DNA from 3 places in the Sporosarcina sp. P16b genome. Region 3 is predicted to be linked to each of the others. Evidence: riboswitches for the same ligand, from Rfam matches in the RefSeq annotation. Region 3 holds a riboswitch; each other region holds the start of a gene.

The links. Region 3 has a riboswitch for S-adenosylmethionine ahead of CSV77_RS09765 (methionine biosynthesis PLP-dependent protein). Riboswitches for the same ligand answer to the same signal wherever they lie in the genome.
Region 1: it holds a riboswitch for S-adenosylmethionine, as region 3 does, so the genes downstream of both, metK (methionine adenosyltransferase) here and CSV77_RS09765 (methionine biosynthesis PLP-dependent protein) in region 3, are expected to answer to the same signal.
Region 2: it holds a riboswitch for S-adenosylmethionine, as region 3 does, so the genes downstream of both, CSV77_RS12705 (methionine ABC transporter ATP-binding protein) here and CSV77_RS09765 (methionine biosynthesis PLP-dependent protein) in region 3, are expected to answer to the same signal.

Annotation. Positions count from the first base shown of each region.
Region 1 is NZ_PDYO01000021.1:20,158-25,782, forward strand. Features, by position in the region: gene CSV77_RS15295 (hypothetical protein) at 1-192, shown strand, start outside; gene CSV77_RS15300 (DUF3891 family protein) at 199-972, shown strand; gene metK (methionine adenosyltransferase) at 1,019-2,230, opposite strand; SAM riboswitch class I at 2,407-2,526, opposite strand; gene pckA (phosphoenolpyruvate carboxykinase (ATP)) at 2,704-4,296, shown strand; gene CSV77_RS15315 (alpha/beta hydrolase family protein) at 4,379-5,170, opposite strand; gene CSV77_RS15320 (NUDIX domain-containing protein) at 5,154-5,621, opposite strand.
Region 2 is NZ_PDYO01000012.1:51,670-57,294, forward strand. Features, by position in the region: gene CSV77_RS12695 (MetQ/NlpA family ABC transporter substrate-binding protein) at 1-625, opposite strand, end outside; gene CSV77_RS12700 (methionine ABC transporter permease) at 691-1,359, opposite strand; gene CSV77_RS12705 (methionine ABC transporter ATP-binding protein) at 1,352-2,377, opposite strand; SAM riboswitch class I at 2,650-2,755, opposite strand; gene CSV77_RS12710 (thioredoxin family protein) at 2,805-3,104, opposite strand; gene CSV77_RS12715 (toprim domain-containing protein) at 3,085-3,450, opposite strand; gene gcvH (glycine cleavage system protein GcvH) at 3,513-3,893, opposite strand; gene CSV77_RS12725 (arsenate reductase family protein) at 3,970-4,329, opposite strand; gene CSV77_RS12730 (acyl-CoA dehydrogenase family protein) at 4,938-5,625, opposite strand, start outside.
Region 3 is NZ_PDYO01000006.1:171,649-177,273, reverse strand. Features, by position in the region: gene CSV77_RS09785 (L-lactate permease) at 1-582, shown strand, start outside; gene CSV77_RS09780 (methylated-DNA--[protein]-cysteine S-methyltransferase) at 627-1,136, opposite strand; gene CSV77_RS09775 (DMT family transporter) at 1,156-1,470, opposite strand; gene CSV77_RS09770 (DMT family transporter) at 1,473-1,808, opposite strand; SAM riboswitch class I at 1,966-2,067, shown strand; gene CSV77_RS09765 (methionine biosynthesis PLP-dependent protein) at 2,148-3,278, shown strand; gene CSV77_RS09760 (hypothetical protein) at 3,409-3,591, opposite strand; gene CSV77_RS09755 (type 1 glutamine amidotransferase domain-containing protein) at 3,807-4,322, opposite strand; gene CSV77_RS09750 (HD domain-containing protein) at 4,605-5,246, shown strand.

The DNA.
Region 1 (5,625 bases), on a different contig from region 3:
AACGGTATGATTATTTATGAACTTCTACGATATGGCAAACGAATTGACTTCAATGAAGACCCCTTTATTCTCGGCACGACAGAGGCGGAAGAAATGTATCAAGAAGAAATGGATAAAATTGAAAAGGTAAAAGAAGAAATTAAAGAAGAAATCATACAAAACGATAGTTCCTCACCTGACAAGAAAGGATGAAGTAAAATGATTGTACGTGAACACGAGAAGTCATTCAGCTTCGTCCAACAACATCATCATGGACAACTTGCTGGAGAATTAATGGAACACTGGAAAAAGGATATGTTTCCTGATGATCAATGGCGTCATTCCGTATTAACTGCCATTCGTAACCACGACATCGGCTGGGCTCCTTTTGATAAACAACCTTTTTGGAATGATGCGAAATCGGCACCTTTTCGATTCACAGATTACCCACTTCTTCCAAAAACAGTACTTTATCGCCAAGGAATCGATGAAGTAGAAAAGCTTGATCACTACGCAGCAATGCTTTGTAGTTTTCATTATGAACAGTTTATACAGGGTAACGATAAAAAAGAAGCTAAGCAATTTATCGAGGGTGAACTGAATCGTCGTGAACGATTATGTAAAGAAGTCGAAGGTTTTGATAAGGAACTTTTTGAAATGCATTTTGCTCTGCTTCAGCTTGGAGACAACTTTTCCTTATATTGTTGTGTGAATGATCCAGGTGTCGACAAAGCGAATGAACATATATTCTTTCGTGATGGTATTCCTTCTACTGGTATTTTCCCTTCATTACCGATAGGACGAATTGGGATATACTTTGCAGATCAGCACACTATTAAAGTGGAGGGTTTTCCATTTAGCTATTCTTTTGATATTGAAGTAAAACAGAAGACAATCTTGAAAAAAGATATAGAGGATAAAGGATTGCAAAGGGCTTATGAAGAGGCAGACTATGAAATGATTCCTTTTCGTATTTCACCGGCAAAGAATTAAAAAGTGCAGAAAAAAGGAAATGATTCCTCTTTCTGCACTCATTACTTTATTGCTTCACACGTACTGTACTCGCAAGATCTTTCAACGCTTCCACTTTATCTGTCTGCTCCCATGGCAATTCGATATCAGTGCGGCCAAAGTGACCGTATGCTGCCGTTTGTTTGTAGATTGGACGACGTAGGTCAAGCATTTTAATAATTCCTGCCGGTCGAAGGTCAAATAATTCACGTACGAACTCTACTAATTGAGTCTCCGATAGTATACCGGTATCAAATGTATTGATCGAGATAGAAACCGGGCTAGCTACTCCAATAGCATACGCCAACTGAACTTCACAGTGCTCAGCCAGTCCAGCTGCAACGATGTTCTTTGCCACATAACGCGCTGCGTAAGAAGCCGAACGGTCCACTTTCGTAGCATCTTTCCCCGAGAATGCCCCGCCACCATGACGGGCATATCCACCATACGTATCAACGATGATTTTACGTCCAGTCAATCCAGAGTCTCCTTGAGGGCCACCAACGACAAAGCTGCCAGTAGGATTAATGAAGTATTTAGTATGCTCGTCCAATAAGTTCTTTGGAACGACTGCATCAATAACAACATTCTTTATATCCTGCTCGATTTGCTCGAGTGTTGCTTCAGGGTGATGTTGTGTGGAAATAACGATTGTGTCAATTCGCACAGGATTATTATCTTGGTCATATTCTACCGTTACTTGTGTTTTACCGTCAGGACGTAAATAGGAAATAAGTTCTTCTTTACGAGCTTGTGCCAGGCGTTGTGCCAATTTATGAGACAGGCTGATTGGCAGAGGCATTAATTCTGGCGTTTCATTACATGCATATCCAAACATCAGGCCTTGGTCTCCTGCACCGATTGCCTCTAATTCTTCATCAGACATAGAGCCTTCACGTGCTTCGAGTGCCACATTGACACTTGCAGCGATTTCGGGTGATTGCTCATCAATGGAAGTAAGTACAGCGGACGTTTCGTAATCGAAGCCGTATTTCGCACGAACATACCCAATTTCTTTAACAGTGTCGCGAACGACTTTTGGAATATCCACATACGTTGTCGTAGTGATTTCTCCCATTACTAATACGAGTCCAGTCGTTATACTCGTTTCACATGCCACACGCGCATTTGGATCTTCCGTTAGGATCGCATCTAAAATTGCATCTGAAATTTGGTCGCACATCTTGTCAGGATGGCCTTCTGTAACTGATTCTGATGTAAACAGTCGACGGTTTGTCATGTTATTTCCCCCTATATTAAGCATCATGATACGGTACTCTCATAAGTCCCTGGTAAAGTTCCACGCCTAGACGTCAAGCATATACCATAAGGATTCAGGGCTAGACAATATAAAAAGCCCTCCACTCATATTCAATCCATGAGTAAAAGGCAAAATTTCACGCGCAGCACCTTTCACTCTTATCGTCCAAGGAATTAAACCTTGCTTCAGGTTTGGCACCTTCGCGTTAGACTTACGTCTATTGCAGGTTGCCGGGTTTCACAGGGCCTGTACCCTCCACCAACTCGGGATAAGAGTATCCGTTCATGTCACATCGTATTAAAAAGTTTGGATTTTGTCAAATTATTTCTTCCAAATCACTTGAGTTTTCCATTAGTATAGATTAATATTCTTAATGTGTTATACTATTTACGAATTAGGATATTCTTAGTAAGATAAAAATAAATCGACTACGCAAAGGACGGTATGTAAACATGATATCTGCAAAAATTGATGATAGTTTAAAAAGTCTTCTTAGTGGAAGCAACGTGACGATCCAAGCGTCTGTGGCAGAACTAACGGAAAAAGCAGTGGCAAGAGGCGAAGCTAAACTTTCTGCTGACGGTGCGATCACTGCTCGTACAGGTAAATATACAGGACGCTCACCTAAGGACAAATTCATCGTTGAAGATGCAGTGTCTAAGGATAAAGTAGATTGGGGTAGCACAAACAGTCCGATTTCAGAGGAGATCTTTGATTCATTATACACAAAAGTCATTGAACATTTGAAGAAAAAAGACGAATTGTTTGTTTTTAAAGGATTTGCAGGAGCAGATAAAGACTCCCAATTGTCTATCCAGGTTATTAATGAATTAGCTTGGCAAAATCAGTTCGTTCACCAACTATTCATCCGTCCAACTGAAGAAGAATTGAAAGCACATGAATCGCAATTCACCATTTTGGCAGCCCCTTCATTTAAAGCGGATCCAAAAGTGGATGGCACAAACTCTGAAACGTTCATCATTTTATCGCTTGAAAAGCGAATTGTCTTAATTGGTGGAACAGAGTACGCTGGGGAAATGAAGAAATCTATTTTCTCTGTTATGAACTACTTACTACCCGAGCAAGATATCCTATCCATGCACTGTTCAGCAAACGTTGGAGAAGAAGGCGATGTTGCTTTGTTCTTTGGTCTATCTGGAACAGGTAAAACTACGCTTTCGGCAGATGCTGACCGTAAACTTATTGGTGACGATGAGCACGGCTGGTCTGATAATGGCGTGTTTAACATTGAAGGTGGATGTTACGCAAAATGTATTAACCTTTCTGCTGAAAAAGAACCTGAAATTTTCGGAGCCATTCGTTTCGGTGCTGTTTTAGAAAACGTAGTACTAGATGAAGAAACGCGCATTCCCGATTATGATGATAAATCATTAACTGAAAACACACGTGCTGCATATCCAATCGAAAACATTGATAATATCGTGACACCATCTGTTGCTGGTCATCCGAAGAACATCATCTTCCTTACAGCTGATGCTTCTGGCGTATTGCCTCCGATTTCTATTCTTTCAAAAGAACAGGCAATGTATCACTTCTTGAGCGGTTTCACTTCCAAACTTGCTGGAACTGAGCGTGGAATCACTGCTCCTGAACCAACATTCTCTACTTGCTTCGGTTCACCGTTCCTCCCACTCCCTGCAGCAACCTATGCAGAGATGCTTGGAAAGAAAATAGATGAGCATGGTTCAAAAGTATTCCTCGTGAATACAGGATGGACTGGCGGAATCTATGGTGTAGGTTCACGTATGAACTTAGGCTATACACGTACGATGGTACGCGCAGCAATCGCTGGTAAGTTGGATAATATAGAAACAAAGAAGAACGAAATCTTTGGATTAAATATGCCCCTTGAAATCGAAGGTGTGCCAAGCGACGTTCTACACCCTCGTGATGCTTGGGAAGATCCACAAGAATACGATAAAGAAGCAAACCGTTTGGCTGATGCTTTCCGTGAAAACTTCAAGAAGTTTTCTCATGTTTCCGAAGACATCGCAATCAAAGGCGGACCACCTGTCATTAAATAATGTCATACGAAAGGGGCTGACCAATCTGGTCAGCCTCTTTTTGCGTCTTTATTGTAATCACATAAAAGCTAGCAAATGTTCATCATTGCCGCTTCATCCAATTTACTGCTTCTTTCACAAGCAGTCGATTCATTTCAGGAGGAATATAATGCGTATAGCCTTCCAAGTACCAAGTTTCAAACTCTTTATCCGCATCACGTAATGCATTCTCTAACAATATTGCCTGTTGGAAAGATACATTCGTGTCAAGAGTCCCGTGGATAATCAGTGTCGGAATATCGATATTCTCTATCTGGAATAGTGCCGACCTTTCACGATACGCATCCGGTTGATTATTCGGCGTGCCACCGATGACACGTTTCATCATACGCCGCATATCCTGTCGCTCTTTGTACGTGAAGACCACGTCTGAAACTCCAGCCCATGTCACCATAGAAGTTAAATCATCGCGGATTATAGCTGTCCATAATGCCATAATACCGCCTCTGGAAAATGAAAATAGATGAATGCGATCTGAATTGACTGCACTTTGCTGTTTAAGTACTTCCACTCCCGTCACTGCGTCATTGCGATCCTCTCCAGCGAATTCATCCTTTCCTTCACCGCCACGATTACCACGATAATAAGGAGCGAATACTACCAGTCCATGCGATGCAAATTGTGCGATACGCGCTGGTCTAACCATCCCTACATGTTGGATGCCGCCGCGTAGATAAAGCAATCCATCATACCGTCCTTTTGCTTTTGGTGTTGCCAAAAGTCCTTTTACAAGCAAGTTGTCAGAACTATACGTGATTTCTTCCAATCTAACATGGGGGTTTGGGGAGGGATAGTCTTTCCTCCGTATGATTTTACCATCAGATTGTTCTATCATTCGCTTCTACCCACTTCCTAAGTTCACCCATTCCGCGGTCTTTCATGTGAAAGCTGAGTTCAGTACAAGCATCTAGTTCAGCGTCTGTCATCCATACTGCACCTTCTGTTTCCATTAATGTAAAGTCTTTTTCTACATGTGTTATATCTCCTGTGAAAACGGTCTTGCAAAAAGGTGGGTCAGTAAAGACAACATACTCTGCAAATGAATGAATATTTTCTATAGTGACTCCTGTTTCTTCCATCGTTTCACGAATAGCCGCTTGTTCAATTGTCTCTCCTGATTCCGCTTTTCCACCGGGAAACTCAATTCCACGTATTTTATGTTTGGTCAATAACCAACGATTGTCGTCCTTAATCATTATGAGCACATGGCGGGATTCAATATGATGTGGATTAGGTTCAAAAGTCAATTCAACATGGGCTCCTTGTAAATCTTCAAATTTCAGCAATATG
Region 2 (5,625 bases), on a different contig from region 3:
CATCGTTATTATACAACTGAGGCATTAACGCTGCTTCGTAGTTCGCATCAAACTCCAAGTTCTTTGGATTTTCTACGATATCGCCTACTTCAGCTTTTACTTTTTCCACGTCATCCGCTAGCTTGATCAATCCTTTTTCTTCAAGCATAGAAAGTACTCGACCGTGATCCGCAACGGAGTTACTGATTAAGATTGTCGCTCCGTCGGGAAGTTCTTCCAACGACTTATATTTCTTAGAATATACACCGATCGGCTCGATGTGAATGGCGCCTGCATTGACGAAGTCATAACCGAAATCGGCAATTTGGCTCTCAAGATAAGGGATGTGTTGGAAATAGTTCGCATCCAGTGTACCTTCGTCCAAATCTTTGTTTGGCAGTACATAATCTGTGTAAGTCTCGATTGTTAAATCATAGCCTTTTTCAGCTAATAATGGCTTAGCTTCTTCCAAAATGATTGCGTGTGGTGTGTTAGATGCACCGACTACCAAAGACGTTTTCTCGCCTTTCCCTGCTTCATCTACATCTGGCGCTGCATTATCTTTGCTACCTTCGTCTTTCGATCCGCAAGCAGCCAATGCAAGCACTAGTACTGCTGCGAATAGACCGAATAAAAATTTCTTCATATCCACATTTCTCCCTTTCTATTATAGAATATTTCTATGGTTAACAGGTTTCCCTGAAAATCCTATTATCGCTTGTCCAAACGTTTTGTAATGAAATCACCAATAAATTGAATGATAAATACGATAATCAATACTAGAATCGTTGCCATTAACGTGACATCTTCGCGACTACGCTGGAACCCTTCCAAATACGCAAGCGTACCTAGACCGCCTGCGCCGATCACTCCCGCCATCGCGGTATATCCGACGAGCGCAATCGAAGTTACCGTAATTCCGGAGACTAGTGCTGGCATGGATTCTGGCAACAAAACTTTGAAAATGATTGTGGACGTTTTAGCCCCCATGGAACGCGCTGCTTCGATAACCCCTTTATCGATTTCCTGCAATGCAATCAACACCATTCGGCCATAAAATGGAGCGGCACCGATAATTAATGCGGGTAACGCGGCATTCGGTCCACGCATACTGTCGAATAATAATTTTGTAAATGGAATCAATAAAATAATCAAAATGATAAACGGAATCGATCGGAAAATATTCACGAAGGCGCCTGTAAAGACATTGGTGATTTTATTCGCCCATAACTGCCCTGGACTTGTTAAAAACAACAACAAACCAAGTGCGATACCCAAGACAAATGTAAAGAACGTGGAGTAAGCCGACATATAAAGCGTCTCACCTGTTGCTTCCCACATTTTATCCCAATTCACGTTCGGGAACCATTGCTCAATCATGAATCAGCACCTCCGTCTTCACTTCATTGGCATCTAGGAAAGCAATTGCTTCCTCTATAACCGCCACGTCCCCTACTAGTTGCAAGACGAGTGTGCCGTATGCGCCGTCACGTGTTGTCGAAATATTTCCTTGCACGATGTTGACATCAATTGGGAATTTGCGGATTAATTCAGCAAGCACCGGCTGCTCAGTACGTTCGCCAATGAAAGCTAGCTTGATCAACTTGCCATGAGGCGACTCTTGCTGTAAATGTGCCATCGCTGCGTCCGTATCGCCGGTATCGGTTACTTGTGAAATGAAACGCTTTGTAATATCCGCTTGTGGGGATTGGAAGACATCCAGTACATTGCCCATTTCCACGACTTTCCCCGCCTCCATGACCGCTACACGATGACAGATCTTCCGGATGACGTGCATTTCATGCGTAATCAACACAATCGTTAGTCCAAGACGCTCATTAATATCTGTTAGTAAATCAAGAATCGCATTCGTCGTCTCTGGATCTAGTGCGGATGTCGCTTCATCACAGAGCAGGACTTCAGGATCATTTGCAAGCGCGCGCGCAATGCCGACACGTTGCTTCTGACCACCTGATAATTGCGATGGATACGCCTGTTCTCGACCTGTCAATCCAACGAGATCGATCAATTCCTTCACTTTTTGCTTTCGTGCCGATTTCTTTACGCCAGCAATTTCGAGAGGAAACATGATATTCTCTTCTACTGTTCTAGACCACAGTAAGTTAAAGTGCTGGAAGATCATGCTGATTTTCTGACGCGCATTCCGAAGGCCAGCACCTTGTAATGAAGTCATTTCTTGTCCGTGAATCATGATACTGCCGGACGTAGGCGTTTCAAGACCGTTCAATAGTCGAATTAATGTACTTTTTCCTGCCCCACTGTACCCGATGACGCCGAAAATTTCTCCCTCTTTGATGGCTAATGTCACGTCATCTACCGCGACAATTTCTGAACGGTTCAATTGGAACTTTTTATGAACGTTTGTTAGTTGAATCATTTTCCGCACCACCTTATTAAGTCTTTTTAATCTGTTTTTTAGAAAACTACAAGCACTAGGCCCCCGGGTCGTTTCAGACGTACCAAAAAGGCAAAGAGCGCCTTTGTGGTAAGTCCTCCAACGCCTGTCGAGCCTACACGGCGCTTTCCGCTTTTGTATCATCCAGCTACAAGCGCCAGGCTCTCGGGTCGTTTCCGCTTTTGTTAATAAAAAAAGCCTTCCTGCAGATAAGCAGAAAGGCCGAACGTATGTAGTTATGTACGTTACCACTTCTCTCATCTACCAAAGCATTACGCATTGAGTGATTTGGCACCATTTCACATATGTGACGGTTGCCGGGCTTCATAGGGCACTTCCCTCCGCCGCTCTTTATAAGAGTTACATATTCAATTGATTAACTACTTATACCATACTTTGATTTCGATTGTCAACTGAGCTTCTCTAGCAGATACGGGACGGAGTGAAAGGCATAAATCTTTTCTAAAGGTTGTCCTTTGCGCTGAATGAGTAAACAAGGAACGCTTTCCACCTCATATTCTATTGCGATTTCTTGGACATAGTTTAAGTCCGCCTTTCCAATCGGTAGTTTCGGGCGCATTGTCTCGATCACCGTAAGCATTTTTGAAGCGACTGCACACGTTCCACACATTGGTGTATATAAATAAAAAGCGGCTACTTGCTCTGTCGCCTGTGTGCGTTGCCAGTCTTCAATTGTCCAATGATTCATGTGGTCCACCTGCCAAATACTTGGAATGTACTTTAAAATTAGCAGCAGCTAAAATGCTTGCCAATAGCTTAACGGGAGTCGTTTCCACTTGACGGTAGAGACGATCCGTGTATAAATGTCTCGCTTCTGGATACAGTTGTTTGAACAGCTTACGAATGGACTCACCGGAGACGTCCGCATCCATAAAGACGAACAGATCTTGCTGCTCGTACGGTTCAAGCAGTTCTTCAATATGATACGCACTGATTGTGCCATTCGTACAAAGAATCTCTACAGGCTCTGCAAGGATCGGTACTAGCCGCTTACGATCCGAACCGCCTTCTACAATGAGAACTTTCGGGTCCATCCAGTTTCCTCCTAGCGTGTAAAAAAGCGCTGAGAAGTTCCAGCGCTTTTTCTATTGGAATATTATTCAGCTGTCATTTCTTCGTACTGCTCAGCTGTCATTAACTCATCCAGTTCAGCTTTGTTATCGATTTCAACTACTACCATCCATGCGTCTTCATATGGAGATTCGTTAACCAATTCAGGGCTATCTTCAAGGTTTTCGTTCACTTCTACAACTTTACCAGTTAATGGAGCGTACAATTCAGAAACCGTCTTCACTGATTCAACGCTTCCGAAAGGCTCGTCTGATTTCAATTGATCGCCAACCTGTGGCAGTTCAACGAATACGATATCCCCTAGTTCAGACTGTGCGAAATGTGTGATGCCGATACGGTATTTACCGTCTTCTTCTTTTACCCACTCATGCTCTTCTGAATAACGCAAATCTTTTGGTGTGCTCATGTCGTTACCTCCAAAAATATAATAGTTTAACTTCCTTTAGTTTGCCATAGTTCCCCTGTAAAGACAAGAACCTAGATCACTTCTTCCATGTTTCCGTGAACGTGGTTTCATTAAATCCAACGGTCACTTTTTGGTCGTCGGAAACGATTGGGCGTTTGATAAGCATTCCGTCTGAAGCGAGGAGCGCGATCTTTTCATCATCCGTCATAGTTGGCAGTTTGTCTTTCAAATTGAGCTCACGATATTTCATGCCGCTCGTGTTGAAGAACTTTTTCATTTCAAGTCCGGAATTCGCGATCATGTTGCGCAGTTCGTCTTCGCTTGGAGGTTGTTCGGCGATGTTCTTTTCTTCGAATGTAATCCCCTCGTCCGTAAGCCATTTCTTCGCTTTGCGGCACGTGGTACATTTTGGATAGCCGTAGTATGTCATAGTCATAATAATCAATCCTTCCTTTTTTTCAGTATAGCAAATAAAGGGGGTTGGGTACTAGCTAAGTGCAGGGAGAAGCTTGCATGAGGATAGGGGTGGGGATTTGCGCTCTAGGCGGACGCGTTCGGGAGGGTGGGCGGTGAACCACACCCCTTCGCTTCGCTCGCTGGGTGTTTCACCTGTCCCACTGATCCTCCCCGAGTCGCCGCCTGCCGCTCCAATCCCTTGCAATGTGTGCGGGTGATACTCTTTATTGCGCATCGAAGTTAGGGTTGTAAACAATTTTGAACTTTAATTTCAACATTTGAATTTAAATAAGTAAAGACATAATAATACTTCACATACAAACGACAGTAAGTGATCTAAGTCTGTCCACTTTCAACGTAAGGATTGTAACGGAAGCTGGGGGCGACTCCCGGAGGATCAGCCCGATCAGGTGAGACAACTAAGAGAGCGAAGCGAACAGTTGGCTCACCGCGGGCCCTCGGGAAAGCGTCCCCCAGCTGCAGTGGAAATCCCATGACATCACTCTTCACTCACTGAACTTGAACTTAAACAAATACCAACCAAACCAAAAAACGCCCCACATAGGAGGCGTTCTGTCTAAACTATACTCAAACGACATACTTCTCTGCTTCGATCAGCTTCACTGAAGCCTCACGCTTCTTCGCAATCAAATTATACGGATTATTACGAGTCAACTTGCGCAAAGCCGAAATCATCATACGCTGGTTGTCGCCGTCGACCGCTGCCAGCAATGTCTCTTTTGCTGCCGCTTCGATACGTCCGAACGCTTCCTGACAGAAAATCTGTGTATATAGAAGCTTTTGCTTCTCTTTCTCTTCACCATTCTTGTTGATGGCCTTCTCCGTACGAAGCACTGCAGACTCCATACCGAATAAATCATTCGCAATATCTGCGATGTTCACAAGAATCTCTTGCTCCTGATCGAGCTTCGCACCGTAACGCTGTGCTGCAAGTCCCGCAACCAAGATACCGATCTTCTTCGCATTCTTCACAAGCATTTTCTCTTGAGCCAACGCTTCGTCGCCCACTTCTTCCGGCATCAGCATTAACAACTCTTCTTGCAATGCTTGTGCTTGTTGAAGCAATGGCAATTCGCCTTTCATTGCTTTCTTCAAGAACGTGCCTGGAACGATCATACGGTTGATTTCATTCGTTCCTTCGAAGATACGGTTAATACGGGAGTCACGGTAGATGCGCTCTACTTCATACTCTGCCATGAAACCGTACCCGCCGTGAATTTGTACTGCCTCATCAGATATATAATCCAAAACTTCT
Region 3 (5,625 bases):
GTTGCATTAATATTTGCTGTACCAATGATTAAAATATTTTTGAATACTTCATTGGCAGCCGGAAAAGTGGCTGCAGATAGCGCATCTTTGGTCGGTGAAAACATGCCGCTAATTTTAGCTGAAAGCGTTTCCGTCGTAAGCGGAGAGTTTTGGCCAATTGTTGCACCAATTGTCGGTGCGCTCGGCGCATTCATTGCCGGCAGTAACACCTTTAGCAACATGATGTTTTCACTGTTCCAATTTGGCGCAGCAGGTAATATCGGTCTTGATACTGCTCAAGCAGGCATTGTTGTAGCGATGCAGGCAGTCGGCGGCGCTGCCGGAAACATGATTTGCGTGCATAACGTCGTGGCTGCTTCGGCTACAGTCGGTCTGATAGGCAAGGAAGGGCTACTCATACGACGCGTCCTCTTCCCTCTAAGTTATTATCTATTGACTGCAGGTTTCTTGGGAATGGCAATTATTCATGGAATCTTCAATATCTGGCTACTCATTGCAATCATCATTGTTGTTGGTTTTATAATGAAGATGTCCACAGATAAACGTAAGTTGTCTGCAAATATCTTGCGACAGCCATCATAAATAGCAACAATAAAAAAGAGCCTTATGGCTCTTTTTTCATACTGTTATTCATTTATCTTCGTGTGAGTACTTTCAAGCAAAATCAGCTTCGCTTTTTGGTTTCTCCCGTCACGATAGCCTGACAAACTGCCATCTTTCGCAATAACACGGTGACAAGGCACCACAACCATCACAGGATTCTTGCCTATTGCAGATGCTACAGCACGAACAGATGAAGATTTCCCAATCTGTTCCGCAATTTCTGAATAAGTCATAGTTTCACCATACGGTATTCGTTGCAGTGCTTCCCATACTTGCAGTTGAAACGATGTTCCTTTTAAATCAAGTGGTATCACTGAAAAATCTTTCGTTGTACCCGATAAGTACTCCTTCATCTTGCTTATATAGACTCCGAGCTTTGTTTCATCTTCTATTAAGTCAACTGTATCAAACCGGTACGACCAGTCCTTCATACGTTCTACACTATCTTCAGCTAGTCCGGCATAGCACAGTCCCTGTTTTGTAGCAGCTATTGTTACAATCCATTCATTAAAATCAAAATTTGTCCAATAAATCAGTTACGCCACTCCCCTTTCATCCGAACAACTTCAAGCCTACAGCACCGAAAATAATGAGCGATAAAAAGAAGAGACGTTTGATGCTAGCAGATTCTTTGAATATCAAAATCCCCATCAATACGGCTCCTGCCGCTCCTAACCCTGTCCATACCGCATACGCTGTACTCATCTGTATTTCGCGCATAGCAAGAGACAGGAAAACAAAACCAAAACCAAAAATCCCCACAATGAGTAACAGTCTTTTAATTGAACGCTTCTGTAAATAATAATTAATACTCACCACACCGAAAATCTCACCGAGACTGGCAATAACCAAATACACCCAAGCCACTGTCAGCCACCTCCTTCTGTATCGGCTTTTTCATCTGTTGTCAGCTTAATGCCCACTACCCCAATGACGATGAATCCGATGAAGGTCAGCGTAACCCACGTAAAACCTGCTTGAAAGAAGAATATATCCACTAATAGGATTGCAGCGGCACCAGAGCCGGTAAATACAGCGTATACCGTGCCGGCAGGTAATCTTTCACATGCTTTTATAATGAAATAAAAACTCAATACAATCGCCATAACCGTTCCGGTCCATTGCATTACAGTTTCAGAATAACGAAGACCGACTACCCAGAAGATCTCTATAACAGCCGCCAATGCGACATAGCCCCAAGCCAAAATGAAAATCTCCTTTCCATTATGAATAGTATCTATCAGTATAACAAATCTTTTACTGAAACAAAAAAATCAATAACTGATGTTAAAAGGAAACTTGCATCTAGTATATCTGCATGATAGAATAAATCCGTCAACAGTTTTTCCTATATTATGAATATTCTTATCGAGAGAGACGGAGGGATAGGCCCAGCGATGTCTCAGCAACCAGCCATAGGCACGGTGCTAATTCCAAGGGTGACAACCACCTTGAAGATGAGAATACTGTATACACTTGTATGTTCGAGGGCCTATTCGAAAAGAAGAGGTTCTTTTTTATTTTGCCGGGGGGGATGGATATTCATGACAAACAACGGATTAGAAACTAGATTAGTACAACTTGGAAACCACAGTGATGAGAAAACCGGAGCAGTCAATACACCGATATACTTGTCAACAGCATACCACCATGAAGGTCTAGGCAAGTCCACGGGATATGATTACACACGAACAAAAAACCCTACGCGTTCTATCCTAGAGGATGGAATTGCAAACCTAGAATCAGGTGACCAAGGATTTGCATGCAGTTCTGGAATGGCAGCCATTCAACTTATTTTATCTTTATTTAAAACAGGTTCGGAACTATTGGCGCCTGAAGACTTATATGGCGGTACCTATCGCCTGTTTAATCAATATGAAGAAACGTATAATATTAAGACGCGTTACTTATCGTTCGATGATGTTTCAGAAGTCGAGCAAGCGATTACTGATCGTACAAAAGCGATCTTCTTGGAAACGCCTACAAATCCATTAATGCAAAACATAGCCATCAGTACGTATGCGGAATTGGCTAAAAAACATGATTTATTGCTAATTGTCGACAATACGTTTTTAACACCTTATTTCCAGCGGCCAATTGAGGAAGGCGCAGATATTGTCATTCATAGCGCAACGAAATATATCGGTGGACATAATGATGTGCTTGCAGGTCTAGTCGTGGCAAAAGGTGAGGATTTATGCGAACGTCTATTTACCAATCATAATGCGATTGGAGCTACATTGTCTCCTCTTGATTCATGGCTTGTCGTACGCGGTCTAAAAACTTTGCATTTACGCATGAAACAGCATGATGCAAATGCGAAAATGATGGTCTCTTATTTAGAACAAGAACCTCTTATTGCCGACGTGCTCTACGCTGGAATCGGTGGTATGTTATCATTCCGAGTACAAAATAGTGAGTGGGTCGGGCCATTCCTTGAAAATATGAACTTAATTTCATTCGCCGAGAGTTTGGGCGGTGTGGAAAGCTTCATTACGTATCCGACTACACAGACGCATATGGATATCCCATTAGAAGAACGTAATCGTCGTGGAGTAGACGACCGTTTGCTCCGTTTCTCAGTGGGAGTAGAAGATGTAGAAGATTTGATTGCGGATGTAAAACAAGCCCTTTATGCTGCAAAAGAAGTAGTAGAAGGCGTAAAAGTTCAATAATAGTAAACAATACAACTCGAACAGTCAATTTAACTATGACAGTTCGAGTTATTTTAATTCATTTATAGCAAGACACGACCGATTGAATCTATACAAAAAAGCATCCAATTATATTGAATGCTTTTCTTTATTAATGAGCTTGATGCCATTTTTTCTTTTCACTCGCATAGACGACCGCTGCCGGTGCTGCGATAAACGTAAGCGCCGCCATTCCGGCGAACATACCCGCCAGTTCTTTACTTCCAAAGGAAAATCCAGTTGCTGCACCTAATACAATTCCTGCTAATACCGCCAACGCAACAATCTTATACATGTTAGACCCCCGACCTTTCATTTGTAAGACGCGATCGTCTCTCTGATTTATTCGTTGCTTTTATCATACTCTCATTGAGAACCTTTTTCAAGTACAATTGAGAATCTTTTTCAATGTTTGTTAACATGTACTATTATCGTATGTTGTAAGCAGTAGTTTAATGTGCAAGAAACAAAAAAACGTCAAGGCTTTTACACCTTGACGTTCAAATTTTTTTATTCTTCTAGTAGTTTTAATGATTCACGATTAAAGGCTGGAAGATCATCAGGTGTACGGCTTGTTACAAGTTGATTCTGACAGACTACGACTTCTTTGTCAGCGTATTTTGCACCCGCATACTCCATGTCTACGCGAATGGACGTATATCCCGTTGCATCGCGTCCTTCAAGTGATTTTGCTGTTATGAGCAATTGTGGACCATGACAAATTGCAAATACAGGTTTTTTTGCATCCATAAATTCTTTGACAAACTTTACGAAACGATCATCTGCACGTAAAATATCCGGTGAAAATCCACCTGGAATAAACAATGCGTCATAATCTGACGATTTGACGTCAGCAATTGCTCTATCAATTTTCACTTTAGTATTTTCTTTCATACCCGTTACTTCTGATCCTGCTTCCGCACCGATCACTTCTACTTCATGTCCAGCTTCTTTATAAGCAGCAGCTGGTTTCAAGTATTCCGAGTCCTCGAACATATCTCCAAGTACTGTTGCAATTTTAGCCATAATGCTTACCACTCCTTATATGATGTTCTATAAATACTATTCCACATTATAAAGAGACTAAACATTATCACCCGAGATCTAGTTCCCCTTCAGCCGCCAAGTGAGTTATCATATTACTAGTTAATAAATATCTTTGTAGCTGAGTAGAGTCCTCCCCTACTCGTATAATTATGTCTACATGGGGGCACATATATAGTACAGAGCTGTATGTAGGGATGACTTCTTAAAAACGAATGAACAGGTTTTTTAACCGTAAATACTAAATAAAGGGGATGAATGTTGTTGGGGGTACACCAATACTTTAAAAGCTTATCTGATTTAGAACAAATTATTCGTTGTCCTGGAAAGTTCAAATTTCAAGAGCATTCTGTCGCTAGCCATTCATTTAAAGTGACAAAAATTGCCCAGTTTCTTGGGACTGTCGAAGAGGAATCTGGACAGAATGTGGATTGGAAAAGCCTATATGAAAAAGCATTAAACCATGATTACGCAGAACTATTCACAGGGGATATTAAGACACCTGTAAAATACGCTTCGAAAGAATTGAAGAAGCTATTCGGTGAAGTGGAAGAGGAAATGACAAGAAAGTTTATTGAAAAAGAATTTCCTACTGAATTTCAAGCTATATATTTGGAACGATTGAAAGAAGGTAAGGATAAAACATTGGAGGGACGTATCTTATCCGTTGCTGATAAAATTGATTTGCTGTACGAATCATTTGGTGAGATCCAAAAGGATAATCCAGAGCCATTGTTTATAGAAATTTACGAAGAAGCATTAAGGACAATACTGATGTTTCAAGACATGAACTGTGTAGAATACTTTTTAAAACATATACTTACAGATATGCTCAGTGAACGATTTACTGAACATAATGAGTTAACTGACATTACAATGCGAATAATAGAGGAACAGGAAGAGTAAAAGATATTTACAACCGAAGAAGTTAGAATTAGAGCATTTAAACTGAGTACATCGCTTCTACATCAATCAATAAATTAAGCGTTTCAGTTCAGAAGAACTTAGTTTTTTCTCCTCCTGGCCATGGAGAATGAAAATCTGATGTTCTGCCCTATTAATCTGAATGAGCATTTCTATGACACTTTTAATCAAAATGCTCATTCTTTGATCGGGGCCTCCAGATTGCCCCCGCTTATTGCGGATGATAATGCGTGACCTTAAAAGCGAGTGTTACCACATGTAAGACATACTTGAGATAGGCGTAATATATTTCGCACTCACTCCCTTTTTCAACACAACCAGCAAGAACTTTAGTGCCGCCACTTTTATAATAGCAACGCAA